DNA from 4 places in the Mesorhizobium sp. M4A.F.Ca.ET.022.05.2.1 genome. Region 1 is predicted to be linked to each of the others. Evidence: predicted binding sites of a transcription regulator. Region 1 holds the regulator's gene; each other region holds the start of a gene.
The links. Region 1 encodes PhoB, which activates phosphate uptake and scavenging genes when phosphate is short. Its sites were predicted from a motif close to TGTCATNNANCTGTCAT; they were not measured.
Positions count from the first base shown of each region.

Region 2: a site for PhoB is predicted at 2,464-2,480, ahead of EN745_RS09190 (PhoX family phosphatase). Genes of this name have one in related genera too.
Region 3: a site for PhoB is predicted at 2,690-2,706, ahead of EN745_RS08320 (DUF1045 domain-containing protein). Genes of this name have one in related genera too.
Region 4: a site for PhoB is predicted at 1,550-1,566, ahead of EN745_RS16310 (RNA degradosome polyphosphate kinase). Genes of this name have one in related genera too.

Region 1 is NZ_RZOJ01000281.1:217-4,646, forward strand. Features, by position in the region: partial or broken gene EN745_RS24510 (ABC transporter permease subunit) at 1-173, shown strand, start outside; gene pstB (phosphate ABC transporter ATP-binding protein PstB) at 189-1,013, shown strand; gene phoU (phosphate signaling complex protein PhoU) at 1,037-1,747, shown strand; gene phoB (phosphate regulon transcriptional regulator PhoB) at 1,767-2,456, shown strand; gene EN745_RS24530 (ROK family protein) at 2,460-3,704, opposite strand; gene xylF (D-xylose ABC transporter substrate-binding protein) at 3,971-4,430, shown strand, end outside.
Region 2 is NZ_RZOJ01000055.1:11,446-15,875, reverse strand. Features, by position in the region: gene EN745_RS09195 (hypothetical protein) at 31-255, opposite strand; gene EN745_RS09190 (PhoX family phosphatase) at 401-2,404, opposite strand; gene EN745_RS37455 (hypothetical protein) at 2,527-2,649, shown strand; gene EN745_RS09185 (hypothetical protein) at 2,751-3,089, shown strand; gene EN745_RS09180 (phosphatase PAP2 family protein) at 3,106-3,807, shown strand; gene EN745_RS09175 (helix-turn-helix transcriptional regulator) at 3,899-4,168, shown strand; gene EN745_RS09170 (SulP family inorganic anion transporter) at 4,298-4,430, shown strand, end outside.
Region 3 is NZ_RZOJ01000047.1:21,029-25,458, reverse strand. Features, by position in the region: gene phnN (phosphonate metabolism protein/1,5-bisphosphokinase (PRPP-forming) PhnN) at 127-756, opposite strand; gene EN745_RS08325 (alpha-D-ribose 1-methylphosphonate 5-triphosphate diphosphatase) at 753-1,892, opposite strand; gene EN745_RS08320 (DUF1045 domain-containing protein) at 1,943-2,650, opposite strand; gene iolB (5-deoxy-glucuronate isomerase) at 2,832-3,644, opposite strand; gene EN745_RS08310 (DUF3329 domain-containing protein) at 3,659-3,871, opposite strand; gene iolE (myo-inosose-2 dehydratase) at 3,938-4,430, opposite strand, start outside.
Region 4 is NZ_RZOJ01000132.1:160-4,334, reverse strand. Features, by position in the region: gene EN745_RS16320 (FAD-dependent monooxygenase) at 1-1,215, opposite strand, end outside; gene EN745_RS16315 (zinc-finger domain-containing protein) at 1,229-1,474, opposite strand; gene EN745_RS16310 (RNA degradosome polyphosphate kinase) at 1,727-3,922, shown strand; partial or broken gene EN745_RS16305 (exopolyphosphatase) at 3,919-4,175, shown strand, end outside.

The DNA.
Region 1 (4,430 bases):
CTCCGTTCGATCCGGCGACCGCGCTGCCGGTGCAGATCTACATGTGGGCCAACGAGGCCGAACGCGCCTTCGTCGAGCGTATGTCGGGCGCCATCATCATCCTGCTCGTCTTCCTCATGGCCATGAACATCACAGCGATCGTGCTCAGGCGCCGGTTCGAACGGCGCTGGTAAAAGAAGGCATCTGGTATGAACATCATGACCGAACAGTCTCTTGAAAACGCAGTGGGCGACAAGATGAACGCCAAGTCGAACGAAGTGATCAAGATGCGCGGCGACAAGGTCGGCGTGTTCTACGGCGAAAAGCAGGCGCTGTTCGACGTCAATCTCGACGTCCGCCTCAATCAGGTGACGGCGCTGATCGGACCTTCGGGCTGCGGCAAGTCGACCTTCCTGCGCTGCCTCAACCGCATGAACGACACCATCGACTCGGCGCGCGTGACCGGCAAGATCACGCTGGACGAGGAGGATATCTACGACAAGAACATCGACGTCGTGGAGCTCAGGGCTCGCGTCGGCATGGTGTTCCAGAAGCCCAACCCGTTCCCGAAGTCGATCTACGAGAATGTCGCCTACGGCCCGCGCATCCATGGGCTGGCCAAGCGCAAGGCCGACATGGACCAGATCGTCGAATCCAGTCTGAAGAAGGCGGCGATCTGGAACGAGGTGAAGGACCGCCTGCACGAGCCCGGCACCGGCCTGTCCGGCGGCCAGCAGCAACGCCTGTGCATCGCCCGCGCCATCGCCGTGTCGCCGGAAGTGATCCTGATGGACGAGCCCTGCTCGGCGCTCGACCCGATCGCCACCGCCCGTGTCGAGGAGCTGATCGACGAGCTGCGCCAGAACTACACGATCGTCATCGTCACCCACTCGATGCAGCAGGCGGCCCGCGTGTCGCAGCGCACGGCGATGTTCCATCTCGGCTACCTGGTCGAGGAGGGCGCCACCGACAAGATGTTCACCAACCCCGACGACAAACGCACCCAGGACTACATCACCGGCCGGTTCGGCTGATTTCCACGCACGAGGACAGGATCATGGGTGAACATCATACGGTTGCGTCTTTCGACGAGGATCTGGGAGCGATCAGCAAGCTGATCGCTGACATGGGCGATCTCGCCCGCTCGATGGTCGCCGGCTCGACGCGCGCGCTGCTCAATTCCGACAATGCCCTGGCGCAGCGCGTTGTTTCCGACGACGCCATCATGGATGCACGCCAGCGCGAACTCGACGACCGCGCCATCACGCTGATCGCCAAGCGGCAGCCGATGGCCAACGATCTGCGCGCCGTGGTCGGCTCCATCCGTATGGCGGGCGACCTCGAACGCATCGGCGACCTCGCCAAGAACATCGCCAAGCGTGTCGGTACCGTCGGCCTCAGCGTCACGCCGCGTGATCTCTCGCATTCCATCGACGGCATGGCGCAGCTTGTGCTGGTCCAGGTGCAGGGCGTCATCGAGCAATATGCCGCCGCGGATGCCGCGGCGCTTGCCAAGCTCCGCAACGACGACGAACGCATCGACGTCAAATACACCTCGGTGTTCCGGGAGCTCCTGACCTACATGATGGAAGATCCGCGCAACATCACCGCTTGCACGCATCTTCTGTTCTGCGCCAAGAACCTGGAGCGCATCGGCGACCATGTCACCAACATTGCCGAGAACGCCTACTACGTGCTGACCGGTCAGCAACTGCCCGCCAATCGTCCGAAGCTGGACGAGACGGCGATGTCGGCGCCGGCGGCCTGAGAAGAAGGGTGACCGGCTGATGATCGCGCCACGCATCATGGTGGTGGAGGACGAGGAGCCGCTGGGGGTGCTGCTCCGCTACAATCTGGAATCGGAAGGCTACCAGGTCGAGGTGGTCACACGCGGCGACGAGGCCGAGATCCGGCTGCAGGAAAACGTGCCCGATTTGCTGGTGCTCGACTGGATGGTGCCGGCGGTTTCCGGCATCGAGCTCTGCCGGCGCCTCAGGATGCGGCCGGAGACCGAGCGGCTGCCGATCATCATGCTGACGGCGCGCGGCGAGGAAAGCGACCGGGTGCGCGGCCTTTCGACCGGCGCCGACGACTATCTGGTCAAGCCGTTCTCTACGCCGGAGTTCATGGCGCGGGTGAAGGCGCTGCTACGCCGCGCCAAGCCGGAAGTCCTGTCCAGCATGCTCAAGGTCGGCGACATCGTGCTCGATCGCGAGTCGCATCGCGTTTACCGCAAGAAGAGCGAGATCCGGCTCGGCCCGACCGAATTCCGGCTGCTCGAATTCATGATGCGGCATCCCGGCCGGGTGTTCTCGCGCAGCCAGCTGCTCGACAATGTCTGGGGCGAGACGATCTACATCGACGAGCGCACCGTGGACGTGCATGTCGGGCGCTTGCGCAAGGCGGTCAACAATGGCCGCATGCCGGATGTCATCCGCACCATACGCGGCGCGGGCTACGCGATCAGGGAAGATTGACGCTCAGGCCACGCTCTTCCCGACGGCGCTGCCTTTCGCCTGGACGCCTGGTGCGAAAATCTCCTGGTCGACGAAGGTCAGCGCGCGCATGGCGCAGCCCTCGCGGATCAGCGGCAGTTCGTTCGGCTCGGTGTCGAACGAGATCGATTTCGAATGCTGGCCGCCGGCGGTCTGGGCGATCGCCTCGCGCAGCGCCGGCTCGATCAGGTCGAAGGCGGCGGCGCTGACGCCGACCATGGCGACGGGTGCGGGATCGATCAGCGCGAACAGGCTGCCGAGGCCGAAGCCGAGCGCCTCGCCGGCCTTGCGATAGGCTTGGCGCTCCGGACCGTCGCCGGCGCGCGCCCGCGCGGCGAGCGAGCGCATGTCGGCGTCGCTGACATCGACCGGCTCGGCGTCCTCGCCCATCTCCTTGGCATTGCGCCAGATGGCGTAGTTGCCGGCATAGGCCTCGACGCAGCCGCGCCGCCCGCAGCGGCAGAGCGCGCCGCCCGGCCGGTGGATCATATGGCCGAATTCGCCGCCCGAGGAATGGGTGCCGGTGAACAGCTCTCCCTTCAGCACCAGCCCCATGCCGATGCCGTGCGACAGCAGGATGGCGATGAAGTCGTCGCGGTAGCGGTCAGGGTCACGCCACTGCAAGGCCACCGCCATCATGTTGCAGTCATTCTCCATGGTAGCCGGAACGCCGAATTCGGCTTCCAGTATGTCGGCGAAGGCGATGTCGGTCTGCGGCGTGATCGGCGACCACAACATGGCGCGGGCATGGGTGTCGGTGATGCCCTGGATGCCCATGGCGATGCGGGCGACGCCGCGGACGTCGAGATCGGGATCCTCGAAGCGGCGCCGGACGATGGCCACGCATTCGCCGATCAGCTCGTCGCGCGGCATGATCGCCGTATCGAGGCGGCGCTGCTCTTCGGCAATGACCTGTCCGGCATAGTCGATGACGGCGACGGAAAGGAAGTTCAGCGACAGGACCACCGTCATCACTGCGGTGGCTTCCGGATTGAGCGCCAGCCCGACCTGCGGCCGACCGCGCTTCAGCGAAACAGCCTCATTTGCCTTGCTCTCGGTCAGGATGCCTTCCTGGATCAGGTCGGACGAGATCGCCGAGATGGTCGAATGGCTGAGGCCGGTGGTGGCGGCGATCTCGGTCCGCGACGGCTGGCCGGCGCGGCGCACGGCCGAAATCACCATCGCCCGGTTGCGTCGGCGCAGATCGTCGTGGCGGATTCCAACCGACATGCCCTATTTCCTCCCGGTCGTCGCGGCCGTTTTTGATCTCAAGGGGCCGTCGGCGGACACCATATGAATTGTGGCAGAAGCGGGCCGGCCTGTCATTTATTTATTACGGAGCTCGAAAAAAATTCGCAGGGGCGTCAGAATCCAGCAGAATCAATGTTGACAGCGCTCCGGCGTTGGATCACTATTTTTTCGAGGCTCGAAAAAAAGCCTCTATGCCGGCCTCAGGGCCAGTCTGGGTCGCGCCGCAATGGCGCAGGGAGGATATCATGAAGAAATTCGCAGCCGCCATGCTGGCGGGTGTCGCCATGTCGTTGACGCTCGCGTCGGTCGCCGAGGCGAAGGACAAGGTGATCGGTGTTTCCTGGTCGAACTTCCAGGAAGAACGCTGGAAGACCGATGAAGCGGCGATGAAGAAGGCCATCGAGGCGGCCGGCGACAAGTATATTTCCGCCGACGCGCAGTCCAATCCGGGCAAGCAGCTGACCGACGTCGAAAGCCTGATATCGCAGGGCGCCAACGCCCTGATCGTGCTGGCGCAGGACGCCTCCGCGGTCGGACCGGCGGTGCAGAAGGCGCTGGACGAAGGCATTCCGGTCGTCGGCTACGATCGGCTGATCGAGAACAAGGACGTCTTCTACCTGACCTTCGACAACAAGGAAGTCGGCCGCATGCAGGCCCGCGAAGTGTTCAAGGTCAAGCCGGAAGGCAACTATGTCTTCATCAAGG
Region 2 (4,430 bases), on a different contig from region 1:
AAAACCGCTCACACTTTTCCTGGAATTGCTCTAGGCCGACCTTGGCTCAAGCCGCCGGAAACCGACGGCTTCCATCAGCATGTCCTCTTCGACCATGCCGGCATTGTGCAGGGCAAGCAGGGTCAGGGCGATTTCCCGCGCTTCGGCGGAATCGGGATGCGCTTGGCGCCGCTGGCAGGCCTCGTCAAAGACGCGCTGCAGCCTGGCGATGTCGGCAGGCCTGAGCAGGCCACGGTCATAAACAGACTTTGGCATGGCGGTCTCCTTACAAGGACCTAGGGCGCCACGCATAAATTGCCAATCTTTCCCGAAGCTTGACCGACACCTGAAATGGAAAGGAGGGATCTCGGGGTGCCGAGATCCCTCCAGCGCTTGTGCAGTCTCTGCGGACTGCCGTGTGTCAGACCGCGATCTTGCCGCCGCCCTGTTTGGTGATCGCGACCACTGAAGGCCGCGTCGGCATGTCGGGCTTGAAGTCGGGCCAGCGGGTCGACAGGTCCTCATAGTAGGAGGGGCGGCCGAAGGCTTCCCAATCCTCGCCGCCGTCGCCCGGATGCTGGACGGCGACGAAGGCGGTCTGATCGTCCGGCGCGAACAGCGGGCCGCACATCTCGGCGCCGATCGGCACGCGGAAGAACAGCTTTGAGGTCGCCCGCGCGGCGCCCTCGGTGTCGACCGCCCACAGGCCGTCGGTACGGCCGGTGGCCTTCGGGCCCTGGCCGTCGGTGGCGACCCACAAGCGGCCGGCCGAATCGACGGCGCAATTGTCCGGCATGCCGAACCAGCCATTGGCGGTGGTCGCGGTCGAGAAGGTGGCGCCGACGTCGGCCACCGAAGGATCGCCGCATTTCAGCATCACTTCCCACTTACCCTTGGCGGCAGTGAAGTCGCCGCCGTCCTCGACGATCTCGATGATATGCCCGAAGGCGTTCGCCGCGCGCGGATTGGCGGCGTCGACCTGTTCGGGCTTGCGCTTGGAATTGTTGGTCAGCATGACATAGACCTTGCCGTTGGCGCCGTTCGGCTGGATGTCCTCGGGACGGTCCATCTTGGTGGCGCCGAGCAGGTCGGCGGCGCGGCGCGTCTCGATCAGCACGTCGGCCTGGCCGGTAAAGCCATTCTCAGCGGTGAGCGGCCCCTGGCCGAACACGATCGGCATCCATTCGACGGTGCCATCCTCGGCGAATTTGGCGACATGCAGCGTGCCGTCGTCGAGCAGGTCCTTGTTGGCCGCGAGGTCGTTGGGATTGAATTTGCCCGTGGTGACAAATTTATAGACATAGTCGAAACGCTCGTCGTCGCCGAGATAGAAGACGACGCGGCCGTCCTTGGCGACGATCGATTCCGCGCCCTCATGCTTGAAGCGGCCCATGGCCGTGCGCTTGCGCGGCACCGAATTCGGATCATTGACGTCGACCTCGACGATCCAGCCGAAGCGGTTGGGCTCGTTCGGCTCCTTGGCAAGGTCGAAGCGGTCGTAATGCGCGCCCCATTCATAGGCGCCTTCCGGGATGCCGAGACGCTTGTAGTTGGCCGCTTCCTTGTGGCCTTCCGGCAGCTCGCCGGTGAAATAGCCATGGATGTTCTCCTCGGCCATGACATAGGTGCCCCATGGGGTGACGCCGCCGGCGCAATTGTTGAAGGTGCCGACGACCTTGGTGCCGGAAGGATCGGCGTTGGTCTTGAGGCGATCATGGCCGGCGGCCGGACCCGACAGCGCCATCTCGGTTTTGGAGGTGATCCGCCGGTTGAGCTTGCCGTCGCGCACCACCTGCCATTTGCCCCCGTCCTTGCGGATCTCGACGATGGTGCCGCCATGCGCCGCCATCTCGACATCGACCTGCTCCTTGCTGAGAGGCGCTGTCTCTGCGGCCTTCTTGCCGTCCTTGTCGACGATCTTGACGATGCCGGGGAACATCAGATGCGGGTTGGTGTATTCGTGGTTGACCACCAGCAGACCATGCTCGGCCGAGCCGTCGATCGGGATATAGCCGATATAGTCGTTGTTGTAGCCGAACTGTTTTGCCTGGGCCTCGGCCGACTGCTTTACCGGGTCGAAATCCGGCGAGTCGGCAAACAGCGGGTCGCCCCAGCGCAAGAGCACATCGGCGTCGTAACCCGGTGCGACATGGTGCTTGTCGTCGATGCCGGCCTCGAGCTCGTCGAACTTGAAAGCCGAGGCTTCTGCGGCGCGGGCATCGTCGGCGGCGACGAGCGCCAGCGGGCTGACCGTGGCGGCGATGGCCGAAACGGCCAGCGAGCCCTTCAGGAAGCCACGGCGCGAGAAACGCGCGGCGATGATCTCGCCCATGGTGCGGTTGTCGGTAGGATTGACGGCCGGACCGTCATTCTCCTCGAGCAGGCTGGTGCGGAAACCGGTGTCAGGGGAGCGGTGGTCGGTCATGAGCTTTCCTCTGGCTTCTTGGCTGGAGCATGTGAGCTTCCGACCCGTATAGCCGCAGGATCACATTTTCGTGACAGAAGTCGCGATTTCGGCAATCTATTTGCCGGCTCATGAGCGCGACCATGGATACGGCCGGCTTCGGCCGTCATTCGTCGCTCCCGCATGATCGTCAAAATATCGCGCCGGCCAGCACCAACCATGTTGCCGGGACGTATCTTGCGACATCCGGCTTCGATCATGTCTGAGCGGGACACCGGTCCGACGCGGTCTGCTTGACGGCCTCGCGCGCTTGGGAAACAAGGACTGCGGCACGCGCGGCGACGGCCGCTACAGGAGGGGATGAAAAGTGAGTTTCTGGGGACTGGTGCAGCTTGGTGTGTCGACCGTGATCTTTCTGCTCGCGGCGACTGCGGCCAAGCAATGGGGGCTGGCGCCAAGCCTCGGCAAGATCGTGCTGACGCTGGCGCTCTATTCGATCGGCAACCTGATCATGCTGAGGCTGATCCGTGAGTTCGGCATGTCGGTGTCGTTCAGCCTTTCGGCGGTGATCCAACTGGTGTCGGTGAACGTGGTTGCGCTTGCCTTTTTCGGCGAGAGGGTCAACGCGCTGCAGGCCACCGGCATCGTGCTGGCGATCGCCGCCGTGGCGCTGATCACCCTCGGGCCCTATATGCAGCGGCTGTAGTCGGACGGCCAAGCTGATGAGGTCCTTCGCAACCGCCCTGCTCAACAAGATCGAGTTCCCGGTTCTACTGGCCGGACTGGTGATCGCCGGCGGTCTGTGGGGCTTGGAGGAGCTGATGGAGGTGGCGCACGCGACCACGCCGCATGCTTTCGACACCGAGATCCTGCTCGCCTTTCGCCATCCGGGCCAGCCGGATAGTCCGATCGGCCCGGCCTGGCTGGAAGGGGCGGTGCGCGACATTACCAGCCTTGGCGGCACCAGCGTTTTGGTGCTGGTGACGACAGCGGTCATCATCTATCTACTGCTCATCCGCCGGCCGGCAACCGCGCTGCTGATGTTCGTGGCCGTGGCGGGCGGGCAAGTGCTGTCGAGCCTGCTCAAGTTCGAAGTCGACCGGCCACGACCGGATCTTGTTTCGCATCTCGTCAACGAGACCTCGCTGTCCTTTCCGAGTGGTCACGCCATGCTTTCGGCGGTGACCTACCTCACCCTAGGCAGCATGGCGGCCCGCTTCCTGCCGGGACGCACGACGAAGATCTTTGTCCTCGGCCTTGCCATACTGACGACATTGCTGGTCGGCGCCAGCCGCGTCTATCTCGGCGTCCACTGGCCGTCCGACGTGCTCGCCGGCTGGTGTGCCGGTTTCGCCTGGGCCATGCTCTGCTGGCTGGTGGCGCGCTTCCTGCAGCGGCGCCATGCGGTGGCGGACAGTGAGTGACCCATGTTTCATCCATGCTAAATGATGCTTGAAACATCATGATCCTTATATTATCCATTGATACTGCAGACTCAGACAAGGGTTCTGGCCGATGATCACCGCCCAGCAGATGCGCGCCGCGAGGGCGCTGGCCGGCATCGATCAGAAGACGCTGGCCGAGCGCGCCGGGGTTTCGCTTCCGACCATCCAGCGCATGGAGGCGAGCGACGGTGTCGTCAGGGGTGTGGTCGACACGCTGATGAAGGTCATCCAGGCCCTCGACGGGTCCGGGGTGGAGCTGATCGGCGAGAACCAGGCCAGCGAGCGCGGCGGCAGGGGCGTGCGCCTCAAGCCGGCCGCACCGCAGAACCCGCAAGGCTGAGCCGGCACGTAAAGTGTTAGAGCATATCTTGTGCGTCCGATTTGGACGCGCGTCGCTCTAAAGTCGCGACGGCGACCGCCGACATCCCTGCCGACGATCCCGCCGCCTTTCAGGAGTGGAAGGCAGTCCATGGATCAAACCAGGCGGGCAACCCATCAACCGGCACGGCCGACATTTGCCGAACTGTTCACACCGAAGCTGGTGACGGTGCTGCGCGAGGGCTACACGCTGGCGCATTTCAGGGCCGACGCCGTTGCCGGGC
Region 3 (4,430 bases), on a different contig from region 1:
CAGCCCTTTCTCCCCGTCACAATACGGGGAGAAATGCCCGGCAGGGCAATGAGGGGCGGCGCCGACATCAACAAGTCTCGGCTCAACCTCCCACATGCAAGCCGGCATCACCTGAATCAATTCACCTCAGATCATGCTGGACAGATCCGAAAACGCCATCGCCTTGCGCAGCACCTCGGCGAAGCGCTCGCCGGCGATGTCCTTGGCGCCGCTGTTGTCGATCGAGGTGACGTCCGGTCCGGAGAGCGCGATGCTGGTGCTGCGCGCCAGGCGCGCCAGAACCTCGCCGCGCGATTCACGGCCGCGCGCCGCCAACCGCTCGGCGAGGATTTCCGGCGTGGCGGTGATCTCGACCACCGCCAGATTGGCGTAACGCTCACGCAGCGCCGGGATGACCGAGCGGGATACGTTCGCCACAGCGACATGGCCGTTGGCGACGGCCCAGTCGACATCGGCGGGCAGGCCGTAGCGCAGGCCGTGGGCATCCCAACACAGGGCGAAAGCGCCGTCGGCTTCAGCCTCGGCGAAGGCGGCGTCGGCCAGCGTGTCGTGGTCCTCGCTTGCCGCGTCGCTCGGACGGGTGATGACACGGCGCACGAATTCGAGCCGCGTCTCGTCGGCGAAGCGGCCCTTTGCATAGCCTATCACCGTGTCCTTGCCGGCGCCGCTCGGACCGACCACGGCGACGAAGACACCGTTGCGGATCGGGAACCTCTCGGCCGACAGTTCGCGTTCGAGCAAGGCCGAGACCATCATGCTACCCGGCGCCCCTGCCGCCAGATGGTGCGCACGACCGGCACATGATCGTCGACGCGCACGCGCACCAGATCGGCGCGCCGGCCCGGCTCGATGACGCCGCGATCGTCGAGCCCGACCGCCTCCGCCGGGTTCCTCGAGACCATGGCAACCGCCTGCGGCAGCGAGATTCCCTCGACCACGTCGCCGAGGAAGAAGGCCGACTGGATCAGGCTGAAGGGGATGTAGTCGGACGACAATATGTCGAGCAGGCCATCGCCGGCCAGCGTACGGGCCGAGACGTTGCCGGAATGCGAGGCGCCGCGCATGACGTTGGGCGCCCCCATCAGCACGCCGAGGCCGGCCGCCTTCGAGGCCCGGGCCGCCTCCTCCGTAGTCGGGAACTCGGCGACGCGCACGCCTTGCTCGATTGCTTCCTCGACGTGGCCGGCGGTGGCGTCGTCATGGCTGGCGAGCACGATGCCGCGCTCGTGGCAGGCGGCGGAGATGAAGACGCGGTTCGGGCCGGAATTCATGGCCGATTCCGCCATGCGCTTTTCGCAGAACTTCCGGAAGTCGCGATCGGAGAGCTTCAGCTTGCGCTGGTAGTAATAGGCATAGGTTTCGAGATTGACGAACTGGCGCTGTCCTGGCGCATGGTCCATCAGCGACGCCAGCTTCACCCGCTCGTCGGTCTCGAAATTGGCGAAGGCCTTCAGGCAGTCCGGCGCCGAGACCTCGCAGCGCAGATGGATGAAGTGGTCGGCCCTGAGCCGCTCCTGCTCGACGCTGTCCTCGATGGCGTCGGCAAGCTTGCGAATGTCGGCGGATGTGAGGTCGGCGTCCTCGTCCATGCCGACACGCAAGGCATCGAGCACGGTGGTGATGCCGGCGGTCGCCACTTGCGCGTCATGAGCAAGCACGGCGGCGATCGGATTCCAGCGCACCTTCGGGCGCGGCGCGTAATGGCCTTCGAGGTGGTCGGTGTGCAGTTCGACCAGGCCGGGAATGATGTAGTCGCCGCCCATGTCCTCGCCGGCGCGGGCAGCACCCGGATCGATGGCGGCGATCAGGCCGTCGCGCAGCACCAGCGAGCCCTCGACGATCTCGTCGGCAAGCACGATGCGGGCATTGGTGAGAACGGTCTCGGCGGTCATTTCAGGCAGTCCTTGGTAATCAGGCAGTTTGGTCTCAAGTAGTTTTTGCCTCAGGCAGTTTTCCGGGCCGAGCGGCGTCCCAGCGCGTGGTGGGACAGCACCATGAACGGGGCGCCCGGTTCGGTTTCGACGAACAGCGTCAGCGCATCGACCAACACCGGCCGCAGCAGCACTTCCGTGAACAGGCTGTCGATTGCTGCGCGTAGACGAGGGCTTTCCTGTGACGCGACGCGGCCGGACAGCGTCATATGAAAGCGGAAGGTCTCGAAGACGTAAGGGTAGCCCCATTGGCACAGGTTGCGGAACTCGTCCGGCTTCAGCGAATCGGGGCTGCGGCGCTCGATCTCGGCCTCGGTCAGCGGCGCGCGGAAGCGGTCGAAGGCGAGCACGACATCGCCGGCGAAGCGGTTGAGCGCCGGCACTGGCGCTTCCGGCACCAGCGCGAAGAAGCCGTCGATCTGGCCGACGACCAGGCGCGGGATGATGACCGCCTGGGTCCCTTCGGCAAAGCTGTCGAGCGCGGCGCGCAGAGAAGCCTCAGTCTCGTTCCCGGCCAGCCGGAATGGCGCCTTCAGCGTGGCATGGAAACCGTAACGGCGCGCCGAAGCGGTGTGGAAGGCAACTTCGGCCGCCGACAGCTCACCCACGGCCTCGACCGGCCGAGTGGTGGCGCCGAACGGGTCGCGTCCCAGCCAATTGGCGGCGATCCGCGCCAGCGGCTCGTCCTGGCTTGGGGTGAAATAGATGGCGTAGCGCATAAGAAGTCCTCGTCAGATCCGTTGCCATAGGTGATTTCCATGACGGATTGACGAAGCTTACGATGGTTTTCGATGGCAAATCGGCCAGGTAGGTCCTTAGCCGACGATTTTTCCATGCTGGACCAATGGCTTCAACCGGCCGCGAACCGGAAGCGATTCCGCTTGGCTGCAAAATGCTCAGTCAGGCCTTCATCAGCCATTCGTGCTCGGGCGCGTTGTGAAACTTCCAGGTGCGCTTCGGCCCGGCCATGACGTTGAGATAGTAGAGATCGTAGCCATGGCAGGCGGCGCATGGGTGGTAGCCCTTCGGCACCAGCACCACATCGCCGTCCTCTATCGCCATCGCCTCGTCCAGCTCGCGCTCGCCATTCCTGCCGGCGTCGGTATAGACGCGCTGGAAGGCAAAGCCCTGCGGCGGGTTGAGGCGGTGGTAGTAGGTTTCCTCGAGATAGGACTCCGCGGGGAGATTGTCCTGGTCATGCTTGTGCGGCGGATAGCTGGAGGTGTGACCGCCCGGCGTGATGACCTCGACCACCAGCAAAGAGTCGGCCGGCTTGCCTTCGGGCAGAATGTTGGTGACGTAGCGCGTGTTGGTGCCCTTGCCGCGCACCTCCTGGCCGAGATCCCGCGGAGCGATGACGCGGGCCGGCAGGCCGCCGCCAAGGCCGGGAGCCGAGCAGACGGCGAGTTCCAGCTCGGTGTCAGCGGTCACCGACCAGTTGGACCCCTCAGGCACATAGACCGACCAGGGCTTGCCCTCGAAGGGCGACATGCGCTCGCCGAGCAGGCCGAGATCCGTGCCGGCGGCGGACGCCTTGCCCTTGCCGGTGACGAAGACCAGGCAGACCTCGCGGTCGGCCGTTTCACCCGAAGCCGTCTCGCCCGCTTTCAGCCGATGAAGATCGAAGCCGACATAGGTCCAGCCGGCGCTTTGCGGCGTGACGTGGGCGACGCGGCCGTGGCCCTTGTCGGCCTTGACGAGCAGTTTGGACATTTTTGTCTCCTCAATCATTCCTTCGGTTCGGCCGGAGGCTTGGCCTCTTCGGCCGGCTTGTAGAGATAGAAGAACTGCCAGACGGCATAGCCGGCGAAGCCGAGCGCGATAACGCCCCAGAAAGGCGTGCCGGAAGCGAACTCAATCACCGACCAGGCCAGGCAGACAGCCACCACGGCGATGCGCCGCCACAGCGGCCGGAAGAACGGGTGCTCATGGTCTTTCATCGCGCGCCAATCCCGGATTTAGCCAAAGCGCATCAGATAGACCGAGCGCCCTGACTAATCCACCGTTCAGGCCGGAAAACCCTGCGTCTCGACCGTGTAGTCGGCGGCCGTCATCACCCGCATCAGCTCCTTGTAGCCGACCTGCGCCATCCTGAGCGGTGGATTTGCCTTCGGGTCCTGCTCGGCCTCGACCACGAACCAGCCTTCATAGCCATGGTCGGCAAACCGCTGCACGATGGCGCCGAAATCCAACGAACCGTCGCCCGGAACGGTGAAGGCGCCGAGCGCCACGGCATCGAGGAAGGACTGTTTCGTGCGGTCGAGCTTGTCGATCACGCCCATGCGCACATCCTTCACATGGACGTGGTTGATGCGCTTGTGGTGGTTGTCGATGGCGCGCAGCACGTCGCCGCCGGCAAAGGCGAGGTGGCCGGCGTCGAGCAGCAACGGAATGCCTTCGCCGGAATGGCGCATGAAGGCATCGAGCTCCGGCTCGGTCTCGACGACCGCCGCCATGTGATGGTGGTAGGAAAGCGGCATGCCCTGCTCGGCGCACCAT
Region 4 (4,175 bases), on a different contig from region 1:
AACCTCCCACCCGTACAGCCAGTCCAGATCCGCCGCGAGTTTCTCCGCCGGCCGCGTCGCCAGCACCAGGTTCCGCGCGATCGCCACCGGCCCCCAGGCGTGCCAGGCAAGCCGGTTGAGCGCGCCGCGCCTCAGCACCTTCTCGACGCGCGGCCGCCTGAGGTTCTCCCAGGTGGCAAGCCCCTGTCGCAAGTCGGCAGGGAAGTCGGCGATCACGCCGGCAAGCATGGCGGCGTCTTCTATTCCCATGGCGGCGCCCTGCGCCGCGAACGGCGTCATTGCATGCGCTGCATCGCCGATGAGCGCGATCCCGTCTTGCATCGTCCAGCGCTGTTGCTCGACCGTGTGGATCGGAAACGCCGTCCACGGGCCGGCCAGCGCGACCAGCCTTGCCAGCGCCGGTGCCGTGCCGCGCATGGCGCCCGAGAGGATGGCCGGGTCGGCATGGCCGGACCAGCCTTCCGCGATGCGCTCGCCCTTGGTGAAGGCCGCGAGGTTGAAGGCGCTGCCTTGGCTTACCGGATAGGCCACCAGGTGGAAACCGGGATGGAGGAAGGTGGTGACGCTGTCCGCGGCGCCGATCGTCGCAAAGGCCTTTCCTGCGGCGCTCTCCGCCGCGACCGTGGCGCGCCAGGCGAGTTCGCCCGAGAAGCGGCTTTTGCCGAAGCCGGGCTGCTTGCCGGCGAGGTTCTCGCGAACCGACGACCAGACACCATCGGCGCCGACCAGCAATTGGCCGCTGGCCTCGATCGTGCGGCCGTCCGTTTCAGCCGTCACGGCAATGCCCTGCGGTCCGGCGGCGACGCCGGTCACCCGCGCGCCGGTGACGAGCTCGACATCCGGGCGTTCCGTCACCTGCGCCGTCAGCGCCGCCTGCACGTCGGCGCGATGGGCGGCAAGATAGGGCGCTCCCCAGCGGCTCTCGGCGGCCTGTCCGAGCGGCACGCGTCCCAGGTCCCTGAGCGCGGCGGCATCCTTGAGCACCACCGCCTCCGGCCGCACTGCATGCGGCAGGAGCCGCTCCAGCACGCCGAGCTGCCTGAGGATTCGCGTCGCATTGGGAGAAAGCTGGATACCGGCGCCGGCTGCCTCGAGTTGCCTGGCCTGTTCGAACACCGTTACGGGATAGCCGCGCTCGGCGAAGGCAAGCGCCGCCGTCAGTCCTGCTATGCCGGCCCCGGCGATGACGACCTGCCGGGACCGCGCCTCGCTCATCGTCGGAAGAGGATCAGGCGGCCTGGTCGATATAGAGGCAGCCCGGGGGGACCGTTTCGGTCGCCTTCAGTTTCGCCGAATAGCGGAAGAGCGTCGAGCAATAGGGGCAGACCTTCTCATTGTCGTCGCCCATGTCGAGGAAAACATGCGGATGGTCGAAGGGCGGGTTGGCGCCCGTGCACATGAATTCCTTGACGCCGATGTCGATCGCCGGATGGCCCGCATCGTTCTGGAAATGGGGAATGGAACCGCCTGCCATCGTCGTCTCCAATTGGTCTCGGCTTGTTTCGGCCAGTCTGCATCTGGATCATAACCGGCCTGTTTGCAAGATCGATGAAATGAAACTGTCGCAAAAGCCTGTCAGAGGATAAGTTGAGCCGGTTAAGCGCATGACCCGGGATCGCTGCGGGATTCGTGAGGGATCGTGCGTCACAAAAACATGTTAGAGCGTCCGTAGCCCATCCGGAATGCAGCGCTTCAAAGCGATGGGCGCAGGACAAGAGCGGGAATTATGAACGAACTGAAGCCGGTGCACAGCGAATTCATCACCATCGAGGCGGCAAGTGCCGAGAGCGGCAATCCCGATCGCTTCGTCAACCGCGAATTCTCCTGGCTGCAGTTCAACCGGCGCGTACTGGAGGAATCGCTGAACCCGCACCATCCGCTCCTAGAGCGGATCCGCTTCCTGTCGATCTCGGCCGGCAATCTCGACGAGTTCTTCATGGTCCGTGTCGCGGGCCTCGCAGGCCAGGTGCGCGAGGGCATCGTCCTGAAGAGCCCGGACGGCCGCACGCCCGAACAGCAGCTCGAACAACTGCTGCGCGAGGTCGAGCGCCTGCAGGAGGACCAACAGAAGAGCCTTTCGACACTGATGCAGCTGCTCAACAAGGAAGGCATCGAAAGCATCACCCGCGACGCGCTGACCAAGGACGAGAAGGCCTGGCTGGAAGAGCATTTCCAGGATCAGGTGTTTCCGGTGCTGACCCCGCTGTCGATCGACCCGGCGCATCCGTTCCCGTTCATCCCCAATCTCGGCTTCTCGATGGCGCTGCAACTGCGCCACCGCAAGAATGGCGAGGAGATGAGCGCGCTTTTGCGCCTGCCGGTGGCGCTGAAGCGCTTCATCCGTCTACCCGACCGCAAGAATCATGTCCGCTTCATCCCGCTGGAGGAGGCGGTCGGCCTCTATATCGGCAAGCTGTTCCCCGGCTATGAGGTCAAGGGGTCCGGCACCTTCCGCATCATCCGCGACAGCGATATCGAGGTCGAGGAAGAGTCCGAGGACCTGGTTCGCCTGTTCGAGACGGCGCTGAAGCGGCGCCGCCGCGGTTCGGTGATCCGCATCGAGTTCGACATGCTGATGCCGCCGGAACTGCGCGACTTCGTCGCCGGCGAGCTTGGCGTCTCGTCGAGCCGCATCAGCGTCCTGACCGGTCCGCTGGCGCTCAGCCAGATCTCCGAGATCGTCGCCGTCGCCCGCGACGATCTGAAGTTCACGCCCTACAATCCGCGCTTTCCCGAGCGTATCCGCGAGCATGGCGGCGACTGCTTTGCCGCCATCCGCGAGAAGGACATCATCGTCCACCATCCCTACGAATCCTTCGACGTGGTGGTGCAGTTCCTGCGTCAGGCGATGGCCGACCCGGAGGTCGTGGCAATCAAGCAGACGCTCTACCGCACCTCCAACGACAGCCCGATCGTGCGCGCGCTGGTCGACGCGGCCGAGGCCGGCAAATCGGTGACGGCGCTGGTCGAGCTCAAGGCGCGGTTCGACGAGGAGGCCAACATCCGCTGGGCCCGCGACCTCGAGCGCGCCGGCGTCCAGGTCGTGTTCGGCTTCCTGGAATTGAAGACCCACGCCAAGATGTCGCTGGTGGTGCGGCGCGAGGACGGCAAGCTGCGCAACTATGTGCATCTCGGCACTGGCAACTACCATCCGGTCACCGCGCGCATCTATACCGACCTGTCGTTCTTCACCACGGATCCGACGATTGCCCGCGATGTCGCCCAGCTGTTCAACTTCATCACAGGCTATGCCGAGCCCACCGAGGAGATGCGGCTCGCCGTTTCGCCGTTCACGCTGCGCAAGCGCATCCTGAAGCATATTTCGAACGAGGTCGTCCACGCGCGCGAGGGCCGGCCGGCCCGCATCTGGATGAAGATGAACGCGCTTGTCGACCCGATCATCATCGACGCGCTCTACGATGCCAGCCGCGCCGGCGTCGAGATCGACCTCGTCGTGCGCGGCATCTGCTGCCTGAGGCCGCAGGTGCCGGGCCTGTCGGAGAATATAAGGGTGAAATCGATCGTCGGCCGCTTCCTCGAGCACAGCCGCATCTACTGCTTCGGCGACGGCTACGGCCTGCCCTCGGACGGGGCGATCGTCTACATCTCCTCGGCCGATCTTATGCCGCGCAATCTCGACCGCCGTGTCGAGACCATGGTGCCGATCAGCAATCCAACTGTGCATGAACAGGTGCTTGGCCAGATCATGCTGGGCAACATCATGGACAACCAGCAAAGTTTCGACGTATTGGCTGACGGCACCTCCCGGCGCGTCGTGCTGGAGGAGGGCGAGGAACCGTTCAACGCGCAGGAATATTTCATGACCAATCCGAGTCTGTCCGGACGGGGTGACGCGCTGAAGTCGCATGCGCCCAGGCGCATCGCCCAGTTCAAGCGCCGCAAGAAGAACGCCGCCGCGTGATTTCTGCTTCCCAGGGCCGGCTCCAGGACCGGCGGCCGCTGTCGATCATCGACATCGGCTCTAACTCGATCCGCCTCGTCGTCTATGAAGGGCTGGCGCGCTCGCCGACCTTGCTGTTCAACGAAAAGATGCTGGCCGGCCTCGGCCGCGGCATCGTTTCGACCGGCAAGCTCGATCCCGAGGCGGTCACCCGCTCGATGGAGGAGTTCCGCCGCTTCCGCGCGCTCTCCGACCAGGCCGGCGCCGAGCACAT